DNA from 3 places in the Paenibacillus sp. FSL L8-0708 genome. Region 3 is predicted to be linked to each of the others. Evidence: predicted binding sites of a transcription regulator. Region 3 holds the regulator's gene; each other region holds the start of a gene.
The links. The regulator Rex, encoded in region 3, represses fermentation and respiration genes when NADH is low (regulators of the CRP and FNR family bind a similar motif). The targets are predictions, from matches to a motif close to TTGTGAAATATTTCACAA.

Region 1 (4,658 bases), 4.3 Mb from region 3:
GTAGTGTTCGAGGTTGGTGCCTCTGAGGATGTAATCCCTAACTGGAAAGAGCAGGGGATTACGGCAGATGTTATCGTTGTCGATCCACCGCGTAAGGGTTGCGATCCGCGGTTGTTAGAGACGATTCTGGCGATGAAGCCGGAGCGTGTGGTGTATGTGTCGTGTAATCCATCGACACTGGCAAGAGACTTGCGGGTGCTCGAAGATGGCGGATACAAGACAGTGGAGGTCACTCCGGTGGATATGTTCCCGCATACGGTGCATGTGGAGTCGGTGGCTTTGTTGGTGAGGAACCCTTGTCAAGTAGACACTAAATAATTGCTATAGTTTTAGTGATAGTACCAGAAAAGAAATGGGCAATATTAATTCCACTAACGGAGAACGATAAAAGAGCAGCGAGTTAGACGAGAGTAACCTCTAGGCTCCACCATAATAAACCGCCCTGTTCGCAATGTTGCGAACAGGGCGGTTTGCTATGTCATAGAGGGTAGCTTGAAAGTTAGCAGTCAACCGGCACTCTACAAATTATCTTGCACGTTTTTAAGGCTAACTTATTAATAGAGCAGTTACACAAAAAAAAGTTTACTCTGCTACAACTTGTTTGCCTGCAATCCGGCCGAATGTGAAGATATCAGCGATGGCATTACCGCCAAGACGGTTTGTACCATGAATGACCCCTGTTACTTCACCTGCAGCGAACAACCCAGGGATGACTTCGCCTTTTTCATTCAAAACGCGAGTCTTCTCGTCGATCACCAAGCCGCCCATTGTATGGTGAACGGAGGGTACAGCTTTTTCGATGTAGTAAGGGCCTTTTTCAAGAGATTTCAATCCACCGCGATGTTTGAAATCAAGGTCTTTACCTGTTTTCGCATAATCATTTACTTTATTAATCGTTTCTTTCAAAGTGTTCACGTCAATTTTAAAGAAATCAGCCGCCTCTTCAATCGTATCGGCTTTAATGAGCAAGCCTTGTTTAACGAGTTGATCGTATTCGTCTTGATGAACTTCGATCGTTTTACCAATATCCTCAATGCCTTGATTCCATAATTGATACGTATATCCACCCGTTTGGGCAAGAATTGCTTTAGAAATAACGTCACGACGTTCTAATTCCTCAACGAAGCGCTTGCCTTCTTGGTTAATCAGGATCGCACCATCGAAGCGGGAGTCTGCAACCAGGGAAATAACACCTGTCTCAGGATTACAGATTGGATACGTTTGAATACTCTCCATGTTTGTCAGTTTGGCGCCAATCGTTTCTGCCATAACGATACCGTCACCTGTAGATGCTGGTGTATCGGTAGTCATATATTTTTCATCCATTGTAGGGTTATACTTCTTACGCATCTCTACATTGGATCCAAAACCACCGGTAGCGATGATGACGCCTTTGTTCGCATGGAATGTGATCTTGTCGCCAGTACCCGAAGTCGCAGTTACACCTGTTACTTTGCCGCTTTCGTCCTTCAGCAAGGTTTCGGCTTTCATATTCGTTTTGATCGTGATTTGATCAGCGTCTGTTTTGGCTTTTAACTTAGTAATCAATTCAACACCTGTATGACCTACAGGAATCAACGCACGTTTTCTGGAATGGCCTCCAAATTGGAACAGATGATCAGGTAAGAACTCTACCTTGATATCATCGCGCAGCCATTCGGCAGATGCTAGAGCATTGTCGGCAAGAATACGAACCATCTTTGGATCCCCGAGGTTGTCTCCGCCTTTCATCGTATCATTATAGAACAAGTCAGCCGTGTCATCTGTGATGCCAAGAGCACGTTCAACCCAGTTGTCAGGCGCATTCATCTCACCACCGGAAATCAATGTGTTGCCGCCAACAGCTGGCATTTTCTCGAGCAGAACTACATTAGCTCCAGCGCTCTTCGCTTCGATAGCCGCACTAAAGCCAGCACCCCCGGCACCGATGACGACAACATCATAGGTTTGCTCGACTTCTTCTTTGTCTTTGCTTCCACTGACTGCAGCGCCAGCGACAAGGGTAAGTCCAGACTTCGTAATTGCATCTTGAATGGCTTCGAGATATCCTTTGCTTGTAACTGTAGATCCGCTAATGGCATCAACTTTTGCGCTGTTAGTTGCCATGACCTCTTGCTTGAGCTGCGTATAAACAGGTTCTGCAAGTATTTCATTTTCCTTATGCTCTGTCACTTTAATGTCAGTGATCTTGTTATCTAATAAGGAGACTTTTACTTTAATATCGCCATGTTTACCTTGCCCAACTCCTTCAAAGACTTGAACTCCGTTTGCATCTGCAGCGGGCTCTGCATCTTTACTGCCGCAAGCAGCAAGCGTGAACATAAGACTGAGGACTAGTAGAATAGATAACAGCTTTTTCGTGTGAGTTCGCATAATATCTCCTTCATTCTGTTGTGGATTGGTTACATACACTAGGGAGAGGAAGATTTGCTAGGCAAATCCTTTATCTCTAGCCTAGACATGAATGTTATTTCATGTGAAAATATGCACAAGACCTATTATAGATTTAGTACAGCATTATGTATTTGCACAGATTAGTGTTTTTTTGTCTTTTTCGGGCATGTAAGAAACGGATATTGTGAAGGGCTATGATTACAATGAAATCAATTCACTTAAAAATTACGTTAATCGCAGGAGGCTGCTTCTCGCTGCTGTTCGTTGCATTGCTTGTAACAATATATTTGGAGATGAACCATACGGTTGTCCCTTTGAATAAGAACTTAACGCAGCAAGTGGTTACTGCACGCAGCGACCAGATTGATTATTGGTTTAATCAGCGCATTGGAGAGATAGACATGCTTGCTTCTCTAGCTTCGGACCATCAGTGGACACGAGATGAATTGCTGCAAGAGTTCGATAAGTTCGAGGCGAAGAAGAAAGTAGAGTACGAATCCATACGCGTGGTGGATATTCACGGAAATTCCTGGTCAGCAAGGGACAAGCCTTTTTCGATACTAAACCGACCCTACTATCGAAAACTGCTGAATTCAGATTCCAATTATGTGGTAAGCAATCCGATCGTATCCAAAGCGAATGCAGCCGAAATCGTCGTCATTCTTTATCGCGTGAATCCATCGGTGAATGATGAGGTAGCTTATATTGCCGCAGCCGTCTCCGTCAAGAAGATGAGGGAGATTGCTCAAGATGTAATGCTATATGACCAGTCAGGCCAGCTTATCGTCGATTGCAGAGAGCTGGGTGAAGAAGATGGAGCGGAGGATACAGCAGATAAGAAGAACATGAGTGTATTTGAGGCTCCAATTCAAAATGTGGAAGGCTGGAAGTTAGTACTCAAAGTACCGAATTCAAGTCTATCGTTAGCGGTGATCAAAACCCAGCGGACTGCATTGCTGGTAGGCGTTCTTATCGGTAGTGCGTTTATCGTCTTTCTGGTGCTGCTTGCTTCTTCCATTATTCGTCCAATTCAGTCGCTTCGCCAGGTAATGGAAAATGTGCAGAACGGCAACCAAACCATACGAGCAGATGTTACGCGCTCGGATGAGATCGGCGATCTTGGACGAAGCTTCAATGACATGCTTGTTCAATTATACGCTGTGGAGCAGGACCGAAAGGAGATGGAACTCAGACTGATTCATGAGCAGATCAAGCCGCACTTTTTATACAACACATTGGATACGATCCAGTGGATGGCAACGGAACATGGAGCAGACAATGTGGTGGAGATGGTGGAAGCGCTTAGCGCGTATTTCCGATTAGGGCTTGGCACAGGCAGTCCCTACATTCTGCTTGATCAGGAGTTGTACCATGTCGAGAGTTATCTTCATATTCAAGGTGTGCGATATGAGGAGATTCTGGACTACGAGCTTCGATATGATGAAAAGCTTGCTCAATGCCAAGTCGTTCGCTTCATACTGCAGCCTTTGGTGGAAAATGCGATTTATCACGGGATTAAGCCACTTGGGGATCAAAAGTGCAAAATTTCGATTACAGCATATAAACAGGCCGATGATTTGGTCATTAAGGTTGAAAATAATGGGGTTATGATTCCGGAAGAGAAGCTTGAGCAGATAAATCAAGCCCTTCTTGATGATACATATGATCGTTCTGCCACAGGCTTTGGGCTATACAGTGTAAACCATCGCATTCGACTAGCTTACGGAGTGCCATATGGCCTTGCAGTGAAGAGCGAAGATGGCATTACCGTTATGGTCATTCGAATACCTTTGGACGGGGAGTGGAATGAAGATGTGGAAGATTGTCATCGTCGATGATGAAACGATCATTCGCAAAGGCTTGCGACAATACATTGAGGAGAGTCCGTATCTTTTTGAGGTTGCAGGAGAAGCGAAAAGTGCAAACGAAGCATTGAATATGGTGGAGGAAGCCCCACCACATGTATGTCTTGTGGACATCAACATGCCGAATATGAATGGGCTCGATCTGATGAATATATTGCGCGAACGCTGCCCGTCGGTTCTGGTTGTCATCATCAGCGGGTACGATAACTTTGAATATGCTCGTCAAGCCGTGCAACTGCAAGCATTCGATTATGTATTGAAACCTGTGCCGAAGAGTGATCTGAACAAGCTGCTTCATCGGATCGATGAGCATCTTCAGGTAAAATATCCTTTGCATTCACATGAAGGCAGGGTGGATAAGGAGCGGGAGCTTCCCGGGTATACAGGGGATGGAACAGT
Region 2 (4,658 bases), 1.2 Mb from region 3:
CGGTTGGTTTCTTTATTGGAACGATGCTGAGAGGTATTTGGACTGTATAATTCATGATTTGAGATGACATTTCCCCTCCATTTGTACATTCTGATGTTCGTTTCATTGTTTTTCATGAGTATTTTCAATATGCTAAAACCATAAGGCATTACAAATGTAATGTCAAAATAATCGTTAGTTAAAATGGGAGGGCGTCATGTTAGAAATCTTATATAGACGATTGTCAGTGGTGCTGCTTTTGATCCTAGCACTATGTGCTACGGTATTCATTGGCGAAGAAACGGTAATCTCAATCGTGACCATCATCTTTTTATTAGCAGAATTAGGCATCTCTTTTTTACTATTAAAGAAGCGTGAGAAGTTACATGTAGTATTTATTAGTGCGATGGTGGCAGAAGGGTTATTCTTAATCACAAGAAATTTTTGGCTGCTTGCGCTTTCTATCCTCTTGCTGATCATAGCGGGCATATGGAGAGGACTCTTGGGGCAAAAGGTAAGCAGAAGAGTTACTCCGTTTCTAGTGGTTCGTAAAGTGTTATTCAGCATTGCTGCACTTATCGTTACTGCACTTTGGGGTATTGGAGTCTATGCAAAACCTATTACAACACCTGTAGCATTAGCTGCTGATACGACAGTGACGATCGATGAACGCAAATTGGATTCTGCAGCAGTGATGCTCAAAGATATTGAAGTAATGAATTCTTTTGGAAGCCGTACAACCGGCTCTGAGGGTCACAATCAGTTTATTGCTTGGCTGGAGCAACAGGTAACGGATATGGGGCTGCAAGTATTTCGTGATCGCTATACTTTTGACCGATGGGAAGAAAAGAACAGTGCTTTAATGATTGATCAGCAGGCAATTCATGTCTCTTCAGCTTTTCCCTATTCCGGGGAAACTGACGAAAAAGGTGTAACCGGGGAGCTGGTGTATACGAAGCGTGGTGAATATGGCCAGGCCAGCGGAAAAATTGCTGTCATTGAAATTGAGAATTTCAGAAATTTTCCAAGTGGGATCGTTATGAATATGCGGGCTTCATCTCCAATGGACAACCAAATTGCCCCAAATGAAGGCGATCTGGTCCTCACTACAGCATTAAAAGAAGCTAAATTGGAGCAAGCGAAGGAAATGGGCGTAAAAGCTGTTGTTTTAGTCTGGAAAGGGGTATCTGACGTTAAGGTTGAAGAGCAATATGTGCCTTTTACCACCGATTATGCTGGAATCCCTGCGATCTGGGTGAATGAAACGGAAGGGCAAAAGGTTATCAGGGCAGCTCAGGAGCATAAAGAAGGTACGGTTATTTTAGAAGCGGTAATACAAAAAGATGCCCCAACAGAATCCTTTTATGTGAAAATTGACGGTAAGAATAAAGACGAAGCAATTATCGTAAATACTCATACGGATGGGATAAATGTGGTGGAGGAGAATGGCGCTGTGGGCATGCTGTCTATGATTCGTTACTTACAGCAGGAGCAGCCGGAACGTACGATGATATTTGCTTTTGTGACAGGGCATTTTAGATTACCGGAGTTCAAAGGGTCCTCTCAGGCGACTTCTACCTGGATGGAGGGGCATCGAGAGCTGTGGGATGGCAAGAATGGCCATTTAAAAGCTGTAGCTGGAATTACGGTTGAGCATTTAGGCAGCATGGAGTGGAAGGACGATGATACGGGTCATTATAGACCAACTGGACAAATAAGTACAGAATATACCTATGCGGGCAATGAAATGATGGCGGCCATTTGGCTGAAGGCTATTGAAAAGACAGATAGCACACGTACTGTATTATTGCGTGGACATAACAAGTTTGAGTTTGGAGAGAGTCAGCCCTTATTTGAAGCAGGGATACCGGTGATTGCTTTCATTCCAATGCCCGACTATCTGCTCGTGGATAGTGACAACAGAGAGATGGACAAATTTGATGCAAAGCTAATGCATACGCAAATTGTATCGTTGCTGAAAGCGGTCAAGCTAGTGGACGGAACGGAGACGACTAAGCTTGGGAAGTCAGATGGGTATTCTTTTTTCTACGGCCGTACTAAATGATATTGGCAGATCAAGATTTGTCATGACGAAGATGACATTAGCTTTAATTCAAAAAACACTGATGATTTGAGTCAGTGTTTTTTGTTGCAAAAGGGGGATATATTACGGCTCAAAATGAGAAAATATCGTTTTTTTTGCCAGCATCGAAGTAGGAGGGAACTTGTGACATCACATATACACTAATCAATCAATAGCTCCTTCGGGTACTTTTTGTGTTATTCACTGAGTTGTCAGAAAGATTTGACCCTTTCTTGAACGTTTAGGGATTAAGAGATATCTGTGATTGAATTACTTGCAATTTAAGATAAGATGATTTTAATTATTAGGTCACATTATAATTTTGACTGCTCAGTATCAGATAAATCGGGCTCGCCAACTCTTGCTTTGTGAATTTTTTCTCTTTTTACATAGCAAAGAACGATGAACGTCATACTAAAACGAACAGGCAACGATGTCGCTGAACCTTGCTAAACCTGATATTGAATGCAGCCAACAGTTAGCAGGCCTAATCATAGAAAAATGAACAGTGTTTTGAAGGGAGCAGTAAAAAATGGCAATTGATACGGTGCTATGGAGCAGGCTGGTGACAGGCTTGACTCTCGGGTTCCACGTTATTTTTGCGACGATTGGCGTCGGTATACCGCTAATGATCGCTATAGCAGAGTTTATCGGGATTCGGAAGAAGGACCCCCATTATACACTTATGGCAAAGCGGTGGTCTCGAGGATTTGTCATTTCTGTGGCGGTTGGTGTCGTGACCGGTACAGCGATTTCACTACAACTGGCCCTGGTATGGCCGAATTTTATGAAACTGGCTGGGAATGTCATTGCACTTCCGTTATTCATGGAGGTGTTCGCGTTCTTCTTTGAAGCTATCTTCTTGGGCATTTATTTGTATACATGGGGTCGGTTCAAAAATCCGTATATCCATTGGCTGCTGACGATACCGATTGTCGCCGGGGCAGGCATGTCTGCCGTTTTTATTACGACGGTGAACGGATTCATGAACCAGCCTGAAGGCTTTGTCATGGAAGCAGGCCAATTCACAGCGATTAACCCGGTGCAAGCGATGCTGAATACGGCGACGTTCTCCAAAGTGTTCCATGTATTAAGCTCGGCCTATTTGACTGGAGCTGCCTTGTTAGCCGGGATTGCAGCCTTCGCGATGCTGAGAAAAGGTGTGTCCGCATACCACAAAAAATCTTTAAATCTAATGATGGCAGTCGTTTTACTATTCGGTTTGCTGAACACGTTAGCCGGTGATGTGTCCGCCAAGTTTTTGGCCGAGCATCAGCCAGAGAAGCTTGCAGCGGCAGAGTGGCATTTTGAGACGAGCAGCAGTGTGGATTTGGTGCTATTGGGATGGCTGAATGCAGAGCATGAAGTTCTAGGGGCTCTTCATCTGCCGAAGCTGCTCAGCTTCCTGGCCTTTGGAGACTTTAATGCAGAGGTGACGGGGCTCGAGGAATTCCCCAAGGAAGAATGGCCACCGCTTCTCGTTCATTATCTGTTTGATTTAATGGTCGGAATTGGATTTACTCTGCTCGCGATTTCGTTTCTATATTTTCTGTTTGTGTTCTGGAAAAAGCGTAATGAGCTTAACAAATGGATGCTTCGCATCATCGCACTGAGCGCCCCTCTCGCTTTTCTGGCTGTTGAGCTGGGATGGTTTTATGCAGAGATTGGCCGACAGCCGTGGATTATCCGTGGATATATGCGTGTTGAGGAGGCTGCCACGTCTTCACCGAATGTAAGAATTATATTCTTCGCCTTATTGCTCTTGTACATCGTACTCGGCAGTATGTGTGTAATCGTGCTGAGACGCTTGTTCAACAATAATCCGGCAGAAGCTGAGATGGAGAAATGGATGAAGGATCATCCTAATCAATTTACGGAAAAGGGGGGCACTGAATGATGAGTTACGAATTGATTGGCATCTCGGTGCTCTGGCTGTTTTTGTACGGCTATTTAATTATAGCTTCCATTGATTTCGGAGCGGGCTTCTTCGCCTTTTATGCACGTTTAACAAAGCAGGATCATCTCATTAATCGTCTGATTTCCCGATATTTATCACCCGTATGGGAGATTACAAATGTATTTTTTATCTTTTTCTATATTGGCATCGTCGGTTTTTTTCCGGACACAGCCTATTATTATGGCTCCGCGTTACTTGTTCCGGGAAGCATTGCAGTGATTCTTCTTGCGATTCGCGGTTCATTCTATGCTTTTGAAAATTACGGTTCCAAGAAAAACATAGTTTATCTTTTTTTGTACGGAGCTACAGGTTTGCTTATTCCAGCATCGTTGTCAGTGGCGCTAACTTTGTCTGAAGGCGGCTTTATCGTGAAGCAGGGGGAGACGGTTTCTCTAGATTACTGGGCGCTGTTTACCAATCCGTTATCGTGGAGTATCGTTGGACTGGCAATCGTGTCCGTTTTGTTCATTAGCGGCTCATTTCTGACATTTTACGCATCTCGGGCGGAGGATCATTCCGCGTTGAAGCTGATGCGCAACTACGCCCTGTTTTGGAGCACACCGACGATAATCCTCGCACTGACAGCATTTATCTATTTGGGTCAACACAATGAGCGGCATTTTCAAAATATGATGGATT
Region 3 (4,658 bases):
TTCAAAATAAATGTGAATATATTTAAAATTTAATTTTTTAAATATTTCCATCAATACCAAATAAATTCCTCACTTTCGACAAAACCGGCCTTGATTTTTAATCAATCGGCCTATTTTCGTATGTGAATTTAAGAGAATATTCGATGATAACCACCCATTCAGTATATCACTTAGTATATCACTTTTGTACATCAAATAAATGTAAACAAGCGAACTTATTATAAGTTCGCTTGTTTACTATGACACCCTTAATTTCCTTATGTTCAGCTTAACTTTTAGGTAAACTGTAACCTTCGCCCATTCGGGACCCATCCGAAAAGCGATAAAATTGATAATAATACCGACCGCTCTGTTTATAAAAAAGCTGCCAAGCATACTCTCCGTTATATACTCCCGGCAGCAAGCGTTCAATCGTTATGTCCGGAAGATCAGCTTTGATAATGCCGCGTATTTGGGCTTCCGAGGTTCCTTTACTTAGTTCCTCAGCAAACACTGCGTCGTCGCCTTCAGCAAATTTTCCATCTACCGTAAAGCGGACCCAGACCATAAGAGCAGTCCCGGCTTCATTTTTCCCTGTTAATACCCAGTACACTGCATTTTCATCCCAAACCGATTTTTGTGCTTTGGTTACCTCTGTTAGACCCGCTCTGGTTTTGGCAACATCCTTAGCGATATCACGCTCGTTCCATTGATCTTTCATAATATAGGCATAGAACTGGATAAGTCCAAACCCCAGGAGCAGAATCAGAACTGACCCCAGGAGGATCCATTTTTTCCTTTTCTTCAAGGTACAGCTCCCTTTCTAGTAATATATCTTTTTTGATTATATAACACACCCGCGTGTTTATCCAAAATTTCATAATTTTCTAGCTTTCCCAGCCTTAAAAATACACAAAAGGCCGCAACTTTTGCTAAAAGCAAAAAGTCGCAGCCTATTATTTATTCGTTATTCTCCAGACTTAACGCTTCAATAAACCTTCGAAGGCTTCTTGCGCTTTACGCCGGATAGCTTCCTCATCCAGGGTTAAGCATTGTCCATGCTTGATGACCTGTTTACCATTCACCCACACATGCTCAACATCCTTAGCGCTAGCAGAGTAAACCGCATGAGACAACAGATCTGTGTGTGGCAGCAAATGCGGCTGATCGATATCAATAGCAATGAAATCTGCTTTCATCCCTACAGCAAGTCTGCCTACATTATTTAAAAAGATGGACTGCGCGCCATATTCTGTAGCCATACGCAGAGCCTCTGGAGCTGGAACAGCCGTTGGATCACCGCTGACACCCTTATGAATGAGAGCTGCAAGCCGCATCTCTTCAAACATATCCAAGTTATTGTTGCTTGCCGCGCCATCCGTGCCAAGAGACACCTTCACACCAGCTTTTAGAAGATCAGTAACCCGAGCCACTCCGCTAGCCAACTTCAAATTACTGCCCGGATTATGAGATACACCCACATTATGGCGAGCCAAGATCTCAATCTCTTCATCATTTAAATGAACACCATGTGCAACTATCGAGGGACGTGTGAACATGCCAAGCTTCTCTAAGTGAGCTACAGGACGCAACCCGTAATCCGCCACATTTTGTTCCACTTCACGTTTCGTTTCGGACATATGCGTATGCATCGGTAAATCCAGATCATGCGCTGCCTGCACGAACTTAACCAGGAAGTCCGGAGGGCAAGTATAAGGGGCGTGCGGCGAGATCATAGTAGTAATTCTGCCTTCAGCCTTTCCATGCCAGTTACGGGCAAAAGAAATCGCTTCCGCAAGCTTGTGATTCTGTACATCCTCTGGACATAACCCGATCACACCACGCATCAATACGGAACGGATACCTGATAACTCAGCTACCTCGGCTACTCGGTCCATATGATCATACATATCGAGGAAGGTCGTAGTTCCACCCTTCAGCATTTCCAATACAGATAAGGAGGTTCCCCAGTATACATCATCACCGGTGAACTTTTCCTCCATTGGCCACATCTTCTCCTGAAGCCACACTTGTAGCGCTAAATCATCTCCATATCCACGCAGCAAAGACATCGCCGCATGACCATGTGTGTTTACAAGTCCAGGCATGAACAGCAGACGGCTGCCATCAACCACTTGCACTCCAGCTTCCATCTGAGGCTCTTCTTTTCCTATGTAAGTGATTAAATCATCTTCAATAGTCATATATCCACTCAGAACCGGCTCATCCGTTCCCGGAGTCAGAAAATACCCGCCCTTAATTATCGTTTTATTGTTGTTCATGTTCGCTTTCTTCCTTTCCATCCCGCAAGTAATAAGCAAGACTTTGCAGATCAGTTGTAAAATCAGCTGCATGCACCCGGATATTCGGTGGTGTCTTCAGAATCACAGGGGCAAAGTTCAAAATCGCTTCAATCCCAGAAGAAATGAGAATATCTGCTACATTTTGAGCTTCTGAATCAGGTACGGTAATAATGGCAATGCGAATACCTTGCTCACGAATCGTGCTGCCTAGTTCATCCATCGGTTGCACAGTAAGGGAGTTGATCTTACGTCCAACCTTAGGAGCGTACGAATCAAATATAGCCGTGATTTTCATAGTATCTTTAAGATATGCATTGTAATTAGACAAGGCATGTCCGAGATTACCTGCTCCAACTAAAGCTACATTAAGCTGTTGATCCAGCTTCAGGATATGACGGATTTTCTCAATAAGATACGTTACATCATAGCCGATACCTTTTCTGCCGAAGTCACCAAAATATGCTAAATCCTTACGAATCTGTGCGGGATTAAGATCAAGCTTTTGTCCAAGTTCCTGAGAGGAAACTGTTAATATTTCGCGATTCTGGAGATCATTCAAAAAACGCAAGTACACAGGCAGTCTGCGAACAACGGCTTCTGATATTTTATCCGATTTCATATTTTTCCTCCTAAAAATAGTAATGTTCTTGTGAAAATCCATATTCAAACGTCTACCTCTCCTTATTAAGGACGGTACTGTAACACACCGCCCTTAAGGATAAGGAGGAGCTAAACTGAAGACGAGCGTTTTAAGAAGCGCCGCCATCCTCTAGCCATTCCGCTATGCGAGGGACCATTTGATCAGTAAGCATATGCTCCATTTTGGGACCAGGCAATGAATAAAGGAAATACTTCCCGTAATGAGATTCAATAACCCTTGTATCATAAACAATAACTATTCCGCGATCCTGCGCCGTGCGAACCAGTCTTCCGAATCCCTGCTTAAAACGAATAACCGCTTGAGGAACAGATAATTTCATGAACGGATTCTTCTTCTGGGCCTGTAATAACTCCGACTTCGCTTCCGCCAACGGGTGATTCGGCGGTTGAAACGGAAGTCTCACGATGGCCAGGCAAGTCAGTGCTTCACCTGGAATATCTACACCTTCCCAGAAGCTGCTCGTCCCCAGCAATACGGATGCTGCACTGTCCTGAAAGCGGCGGATCAGCTTGCTCCGGCTGCCACCTTCCACGCCTTGACCAAGCACCGTAATCTCTTGTGAGGCTAAAGCCTCTTTAAGCGGATCATATACCTGACGCAGCATTTTATAAGAAGTAAACAGAACCAGCATCCGCCCACGTGTTGTTTTAGCAGCTTCCGATAATGACTGTACGAGTGTATCGACAAATCGAGCATCGCCCACACTGCCCTTCACACTAGGAAAATCACGCGGTATAACTAACAGTGCCTGCTCGCGATACTTAAAGGGAGAAGGAAGAAGTGAGGTCATTAGACGTCCTTCTTCCGCAGCTTCGTTAAGTCCGAGATTATCAATCATAAATTGAAAAGATTTATCTACAGACAGCGTCGCCGAGGTAAGCACGATGCTTTTTTTCTTATCGAAGAACAACTCTTTAAGCTGGCTGCTAACATCCACAGGGACAGCATACATCTGCAGTGATTTGCTGCGGTAATTCCCATTTGCCTCCAGCCAATATACTACATTATCGTCATTCAGCCCCATAAAGAATCTTACTTGCTCACGGATGGAAGCCAAATCCTTAAATAAACCGCTAATATCAGTAACAAGACTGTCTGCTGAGGATTGGCTTTCCTGGTCGCGCATCTCGTTAAGCATTTTATCACCCTTACGGATGATGTCGCTTAACGTCAGATTCATAGTGTTCTCTAGTGCAACCAATTCATCCCAATCCTTCGGCTTACGGGCGGGAATCAAACGCATAACCAGTTGTCCCGCTTCCCCTGCCCCTGCATCACTGCGTTCCGGCAAAAGGCTGAACAGCTTGTCGCTGAGTGCATCCCAGGTTTCTTTGACGGTAAGCAGATCCGGGTAGATCCGATCGATGACTCCGCTCCATTCTGAAGCCTCTTCACTGCCTGACGACTGTAATATCTGGCGCAGAGCAGGAAGCTGTCCGTTTCGGCTATCTTTATACAGCCGCGATAATGTGTGTGCCACAGTGAAATGCTTCATATGCATGCCAAGATGTTTACCAGCCACATCTTCTAAATGATGTGCTTCATCAATGACAAGATGCTCGTAAGCCGGAAGCAGCTGGTGCCCAGCCTTAACATCTGCGAATAGCTTGGAGTGGTTCGTAATAACCACGTCAGCAATCCCAGCTTCATGCTTGGCCCTATGATAATAACATTTGCGGAACCAAGGACAAGAACGGCCCAGACAGGAATCGGTA

Region 1: a site for Rex is predicted at 2,475-2,492, ahead of NYE58_RS03925 (flavocytochrome c). Genes of this name have one in related genera too.
Region 2: a site for Rex is predicted at 2,429-2,446, ahead of NYE58_RS18950 (cytochrome ubiquinol oxidase subunit I). Genes of this name have one in related genera too.

What each region holds. Positions count from the first base shown of each region.
Region 1 covers NZ_JBBPBC010000001.1:849,693-854,350, forward strand. The annotation lists gene rlmD (23S rRNA (uracil(1939)-C(5))-methyltransferase RlmD) at 1-318, shown strand, start outside; gene NYE58_RS03925 (flavocytochrome c) at 583-2,373, opposite strand; gene NYE58_RS03930 (histidine kinase) at 2,598-4,232, shown strand; gene NYE58_RS03935 (response regulator transcription factor) at 4,207-4,658, shown strand, end outside.
Region 2 covers NZ_JBBPBC010000001.1:4,004,365-4,009,022, forward strand. The annotation lists gene NYE58_RS18940 (TetR/AcrR family transcriptional regulator) at 1-89, opposite strand, end outside; gene NYE58_RS18945 (hypothetical protein) at 197-2,044, shown strand; gene NYE58_RS18950 (cytochrome ubiquinol oxidase subunit I) at 2,595-3,959, shown strand; gene NYE58_RS18955 (cytochrome d ubiquinol oxidase subunit II) at 3,956-4,658, shown strand, end outside.
Region 3 covers NZ_JBBPBC010000001.1:5,182,655-5,187,312, forward strand. The annotation lists gene NYE58_RS24700 (cell wall elongation regulator TseB-like domain-containing protein) at 269-787, opposite strand; gene NYE58_RS24705 (amidohydrolase) at 960-2,261, opposite strand; gene NYE58_RS24710 (redox-sensing transcriptional repressor Rex) at 2,248-2,901, opposite strand; gene dinG (ATP-dependent DNA helicase DinG) at 3,032-4,658, opposite strand, start outside.